Linked DNA regions of Methylococcus capsulatus. The protein of the gene in region 1 interacts with the protein of each later gene in a pairwise test. Links are inferred from orthologs where the notes say so. Each region holds a gene or a part of one and is shown in the gene's direction. Other genes may lie near its edges. The genes, in order: dprA and recA.

The links.
Region 2: the proteins of dprA (region 1) and recA interact in binary tests that used the Bacillus subtilis proteins (3 or more experiments, as listed by UniProt). The link is inferred for Methylococcus capsulatus from one-to-one orthologs.

The regions. Positions count from the first base shown.
Region 1 is NZ_CP104311.1:766,332-769,515, reverse strand. The notes cover bases 1-2,868. They hold dprA (DNA-processing protein DprA), read left to right. Parts: upstream 1-821; coding sequence 822-1,916; downstream 1,917-2,868. Other genes in these bases: topA (type I DNA topoisomerase), read left to right, coding at 2,496-2,868; N4J17_RS03640 (DUF494 family protein), read left to right, coding at 1,952-2,419; N4J17_RS03650 (LysM peptidoglycan-binding domain-containing protein), read left to right, coding at 1-811. In the rest of the region: more of topA, read left to right, coding at 2,869-3,184. UniProt on the Bacillus subtilis protein: Protein that helps load RecA onto ssDNA during transformation. Binds cooperatively to circular ssDNA, is able to bridge different segments of DNA. Favors the loading of RecA onto SsbA- or SsbB-coated ssDNA and formation of RecA-DNA filaments.
Region 2 is NZ_CP104311.1:474,347-477,657, reverse strand. Bases 243-3,237 are described here. They hold recA (recombinase RecA), read left to right. Parts: upstream 243-1,215; coding sequence 1,216-2,259; downstream 2,260-3,237. Other genes in these bases: alaS (alanine--tRNA ligase), read left to right, coding at 2,746-3,237; N4J17_RS02165 (regulatory protein RecX), read left to right, coding at 2,310-2,726; thpR (RNA 2',3'-cyclic phosphodiesterase), read left to right, coding at 611-1,183; N4J17_RS02180 (CinA family protein), read left to right, coding at 243-633. In the rest of the region: more of N4J17_RS02180, read left to right, coding at 184-242; more of alaS, read left to right, coding at 3,238-3,311. UniProt on the Bacillus subtilis protein: Multifunctional protein involved in homologous recombination, DNA repair and competence.

The DNA.
Region 1 (3,184 bases):
TCCGGGCGACGTGCTTGTACTGCGCCGGCGGGGGCGTGAGCCCAGGATCGAGATCGAGACCGCCCCCACCGTCCCCTTGAGTCCCGTCATTCGGGTGACACCGCTGGTGCGGGAGATCCCGGTCATTCCGGAGCATGCCATCCGGGCATTCCTGACCCGGCCCAGAGTCCTGGACGGCGCCAATGTCGACACGCTCCCTTACATCGTCGGGTTCCCGGACGAGCACATCGCCGGCGGCGCCGGTTACAGATTCTATGCGCGAGGGGTCAAAGCAGCGGATGGCTGCGTTCTGGCGGTCGTGCGGCCGGGCCCCGTCTATCGCGATGGCGTCACCGAGGAAGTGCTTGGCCATGAAGCCTTGTATATCGGGGATGCGCAGCTGCGCCGTGCCGGCGAGCTGGCGGAGTTTCTCTTGGTCCGGGCCGAGCGGGAGGCCGTGATCGGTGATCGTCTGCTGGCCGTCGAGCCGCGAGAGCTTATGACTTCGTACACGCTGCACGCTCCGGCGAAGCCGGTCTCCGGCAGGATCATCGGTGTGCGTGACGGCGTGACCCAGCTTGGGCAATACCAAGTGATCGTCCTGGACCGAGGCAGCCGGGACGGACTGGAGGTCGGGCATGTGCTCGACATCTACCATGAAGTCGATACGATCAAAGACTATGTCGCCGGCGGTTTCGGCAACGTGGTCGAGATGCCGCCAGACTGGTCGGGTTCGCTGGTGGTATTCCGGCCGTTCGAGCGGGTCAGTTATGCGCTGGTCATGAAGGCCATCAGGGCGATGCACGTCGGCGACATTGTGAAATCCCGGTGACGTCTGGCCGATGACGGGGGTCCCTTTGCACTGCTGGCTGGCCCTGGTGCGGTTGCCCGGTGTCGGGCCGCGCCGCGCGGCGTCCCTGCTGGATCGGTTCGGCTCGGCCGGCGCGGTATTCGCACGGCCGCGTGCGGACTACGATGGGCTGCGCTTGAGCGAGGATGCACTGGATCATCTGATGCGCCCCCGCTGGGAGGAGGTCGAGGCGGATCTCGCTTGGCTGGCGCAGCCGGGACATGGCTGCCTCACGCTGCACGATCGCGAATATCCTGCTTTGTTGCGCCATATCGCCGATCCGCCGGTGGCGCTTTTCACGCGGGGTGATGCCGCCGTGCTCAGGTGCAAGCAGATCGCCATTGTCGGCAGCCGCAACCCTACGGCGACGGGGCAGCGGACGGCAAGGCGCTTCGCTGCCGCCTTGGCTCGAGCCGGGCTGGTGGTCACCAGCGGTTTGGCCGCGGGCATAGACGCCGCCGGACACGAGGGGGCCCTGGAGGCTGGGGGGCCGACCGTTGCCGTGTTCGGATGCGGCCCGGATCGCATCTATCCGCCCCGGCACAGGGCGTTGGCCGATGCGATCATCGCTAGCGGCGGGGTACTCGTCTCCGAGTTTCCCCCTGGTACCCCGCCGAGCCGGGAGGGGTTTCCGCGTCGCAACCGCATCATCAGTGGTCTCAGTCTGGGGGTGCTGGTGGTGGAGGCGGCTCTGAAATCGGGCTCGCTCATCACCGCGCGCCAGGCGATGGAGCAGGGGCGCGAGGTCTTCGCCATACCCGGGTCGATCCTCGATCCCCTGGCTCGGGGCTGCCACGCCCTGATCCGCGAGGGTGGCAAACTGGTGGAATCGGTGCCGGACATCCTCGAGGATCTCGGGGCGTTGGCGGGTTTCGTGGATCATCAGGAGGAGTCGGCCGTGGTTCCGCCGGCGGACGCGGAGGCCGCGCGGATTCTGGCGCATATTGCCTATGCGCCGACGTCGGTGGATACTCTAGTCGCGGCAACAGGTTATACAGCGAACCTCATCGCCTCGAAACTCGTCCTGCTCGAGATGGAGGGCCATGTGGCGGCTGCGCCAGGCGGCGGATATTGCCGTGTAAAGTAGGGAGCGTCCCGACGCTCTCCCACTCGAGAGGGCCAATGAAAGAAAACGTGTTTGATGTGTTGATCTACCTGTTCGAAAACTATCTGGACCGTGATCCGGAACAGGCGCCGGATCCCGATGAGATGCGGACCGAACTGCTGGAAGCGGGTTTTCCTCAGCAGGAGGTCAATCGGGCGTTCGACTGGCTGGAGACGTTGGGGACCCAGCAGCCGATGCGGGCTGCCTCCCTTCCGGCTTTCCGTATCTTTTCATCGGAAGAGCGGGCCAAGTTGGACGTGGAATGCCGCGGTTTCCTGATGTTCCTGGAGCAGAGCGGTATTCTGACCGCTGCGAGCAGGGAAATGGTCATCGATCGCCTCATGGCTTTGAACGAGAAAACCATCTCGCTCGAAAACCTGAAATGGGTCGTCTTGATGGTGCTGTTCAGCCAGCCCAGCGAGGAGGTCGCATTCGCGCGCATGGAAAATCTCGTTTATGAAAGTTTTCCCGGCTATATCCACTAACGCCCGGGTGGCAGCTCCGGCCGCGATGCCGCGGCCCGTTCCGGGAGCCGCCGTCTGAGGCAGGTTTCATTCATTCATGGCTCAACACCTCGTCATCGTCGAATCGCCGGCCAAAGCCCGGACGATCGAAAAATATCTCGGTAAGTCTTTCCAGGTCTATGCCTCCTACGGGCATGTGAGGGACTTGATCCCCAAGGAAGGCGCAGTCGATCCCGATCACGACTTTTCGATGAAGTACGCAATCATCGAGAAAAACAAGAAACACGTGCAGGCGATTTCCAAAGCCATGGAAAAAGCCGATGCGCTGTACCTCGCGACCGACCCCGACCGCGAGGGCGAAGCGATTTCCTGGCATCTGTATGAATTGCTGAAGGAACAGCAGGTTCTCGACAGCAAGCCGGTCCATCGCGTGGTGTTTCACGAAATCACCAAGCGCGCCATCACAGAAGCCGTCGAAAACCCCAAAACACTCTCGACCGATCTGATCCACGCCCAGCAGGCCCGGCGGGCACTCGATTACTTGGTTGGTTTCAAACTTTCTCCGCTGTTGTGGAAGAAGATCCGCCGCGGATTGTCTGCGGGGCGTGTGCAAAGCCCGGCCTTGCGGATGATCGTGGAGCGCGAACTTGAAATCGAGCGCTTCCAGGTTCAGGAGTACTGGACCATCGAGGCGGCGATCCAATCCGAAGACCAGGCACTTTCGGCCCGCCTGACCCATCTTGCCGGCGAGAAGCTGGAGCAGTTCAGCATCGTCAACGAAGCGCA
Region 2 (3,311 bases), 290 kb from region 1 along the record:
TAGGCTCAGCACTCACGGCTGGGCTGTGCGCTCGCTTCCGATCGGCGTAGGCTATGCCAGTGGCCGTTCCGGAGTCCTCGGCAAACGGCTGGATGTCGGTCACTGTCTGGCGAGATGGGAGGCGCAGTGGGCACGCGGGGCAATGAGGATTTGTACGCGCTGGCCGGGAAGGTCGGCCGACAGATGCAAGATAGGGGCTGCCGTCTGGTCACGGCCGAATCGTGCACCGGAGGCTGGATCGCCCAGTGTGTGACGTCCATCCCCGGCAGCTCGCGCTGGTTCGAGCGCGGCTTCGTGACTTATAGCAACGAATCCAAGCAGGAGCTGCTCGGCGTGCCGGCCGAGGTGATCGCCACGCGCGGGGCGGTGAGTGCGGAGACCGTGGCAGCCATGGTCGGCGGGGCGCTGGCGCACAGCCGGGCCGACTGCGCGGTGGCGGTCAGCGGCATCGCAGGGCCCGACGGGGGCAGTCCGGACAAGCCGGTGGGGACCGTCTGGCTGGCTTGGCAGTTGCGGGGAGCGGCGCCCGTCACGCGGTGTTTCCGGTTCGAGGGTGACCGGGAGTCGGTGCGGCGGCAAGCCGTGATGGCGGCCCTGGAAGGACTGATCGATGTCTGCACAGGCTCCTCTTGAGCCGCCGCTGCGGCTATTTTTTGCGATCTGGCCGGACGCCTGTGTTCGTGAGTCCTTGGGTAAGCTGGTTCGCCCCGTCCACCAGACAGTCAAAGGCCGCTGGGTGCACCCGGACAAGCTCCATCTTACTCTGGCGTTTCTGGGGGCGGTGCCGGCAGAACGTTTGCCGGCGCTGACCGTGATGATGGAGGAACTTGATCTGCCGCGGTTCGAGCTGGCGCTGGACCGGCTGGAATACTGGCAGCGTAACCGGGTGTTATGTCTGGGCGCAAGCGCCACCCCACCGCTTCTGCTCGAACTGGTCGGAATCCTGAATTCGAAGCTGAGTCAGGCGGGATTCCCCATCGAGCGGCGACCGTTCCGGCCACATCTGACGCTGGCGCGCAAGGCCGAGGCGGTCTGGTCCGCCATGTTATTGAAGCGACCCGTGACCTGGGTCGTGGACCGTCTCACCCTCGTCGAGTCACGCCTTTCCAGTGCCGGTCCGGTCTACATCGTGCACGCCGAAAAGCGGCTGCGGACTATGCCCGAAATGGCCGCTATGAAATAATGTCGATTTCCACTTTCGATGCAGTAACCCGGATGGACGAGAACAAACGTAAGGTCTTGGGTGCCGCTCTTTCCCAGATCGAGAAACAGTTCGGCAAGGGATCGGTGATGCGCATGGGCGATGTCGCGGCGGTCCGGGACATCGACGTGATTTCCACCGGTTCCCTGGCGCTGGACATCGCGCTGGGCTGCGGCGGTTTGCCGCGCGGCCGCATCGTAGAGATTTATGGGCCGGAATCCTCGGGCAAGACGACGCTGACTCTGGAGGTCATCGCCCAGGCGCAGAAGACCGGTGGCGTGGCGGCCTTCGTGGATGCCGAACATGCCTTGGATCCGGTTTATGCCGAAAAGATCGGAGTGAACCTTGACGAGCTGCTGGTCTCCCAGCCGGATACCGGCGAGCAGGCGCTGGAAATCGCGGACATGCTGGTGCGTTCCGGCGGCGTGGACGTCGTAGTGATCGACTCGGTGGCGGCACTGACGCCCAAGGCCGAACTCGAAGGTGAAATGGGCGATTCGCACATGGGCCTGCAGGCCCGGCTGATGTCACAGGCGTTGCGCAAGCTGACCGCCAACATCAAGCGCTCCAACACTCTGGTGATCTTCATCAACCAGATCCGCATGAAGATCGGCGTGATGTTCGGCAACCCGGAGACCACCACCGGCGGTAACGCGCTCAAGTTCTACGCCTCGGTGCGGCTGGACATCCGCCGTTCGGGTGCGATCAAGAACGGCGACGAGGTGATCGGGAATGAAACCCGCGTCAAGGTCGTAAAGAACAAGGTGGCTCCCCCGTTCCGCACTGCCGACTTCGAGATTCTCTACGGCGAGGGCGTCTCGCGTGAGGGCGAACTGATCGACCTCGGCGTGAACCACGACATCGTACAGAAGTCCGGCTCCTGGTACAGCTACGGCGGCGACCGCATCGGCCAGGGCAAGGACAACGTCCGGATCTATCTCAAGGAGCATCCGGAGGTTGCGGCCGCCATCGAGGCGGCCGTCCGCGAGAAGGCGCTGGCGGGGCTGAAGCATGCGGTGTCCCTGGAGCGCTCGGTGGTGGAAGAGAGCGGGTTCTGAACGAAACCGAAGACACGCTCGAAGCCGCCCGCGCGGTTTGCCTGCGGCTCTTGGCGCGGCGCGAGCACAGCCGGCTCGAACTCGAGCGCAAGCTCGCCGCCCGGGGTTTTGACTCCCCGACGATAGAAACCGTTCTGGCCGAATGCTCGGACCGGGGATGGCAGAGCGACGACCGTTTCGCCGAAAGCTTCGTCCGTGCCCGTCAGGCGAAAGGATACGGTGTCAACCGGATTCGGCACGAGCTGCGCCTGCGCGGCGTCGATGCCGACCTTGCGGCTCCGCAAGACTGGATGAGCGACATGGATCGTGTCTACACGAAAAAATATCGCGGAAAACTTGTGATGACGACGCCTCGAGAGCGGGCGTCACGGGCGAGATTTCTCGCGCAACGGGGTTTCACGTCCTCCCAGATCCGGGATTTTTTCGAGCGTCTGGGACTGGGCGGCGAATACCCGGACATTGATTGAAGACCTTGGTAAACCGAGCATGACCAGTGCGGAATTACGCGCCCGATTCCTGAAATTCTTCGCAGACCGCGGCCATACCATCGTGGCCTCCAGTTCGCTGGTGCCCGCCAGCGATCCCACCCTCCTGTTCACCAATGCCGGCATGGTGCAGTTCAAGGATGTATTCCTGGGGCGCGAGCACCGCCCCTATGCGCGCGCGGCCAGCGCGCAGCGCTGCGTACGCGCCGGCGGCAAACACAACGATCTGGAGAACGTCGGTTACACGGCGCGTCATCACACCTTCTTTGAGATGCTGGGCAATTTCAGCTTCGGCGACTATTTCAAGCGCGAAGCGATCGTCTACGCGTGGGAGTTCCTGACGGAGGCGCTCATGCTGCCTCCCGAGCGGCTATGGATCACGGTATATGCCGAGGACAAGGAAGCGGAGCGGATCTGGTTGGAAGAGATCGGTGTCGACCCCAGCCGCTTCACTCGTATCGCCTCGTCCGACAATTTCTGGTCCATGGGTGACACCGGTCCCTGCGGACCCTGCAGCGAGATTTTCTACGACCACGGCCCCTCCGTCGCCGGTGGCCCCCCGGGAAC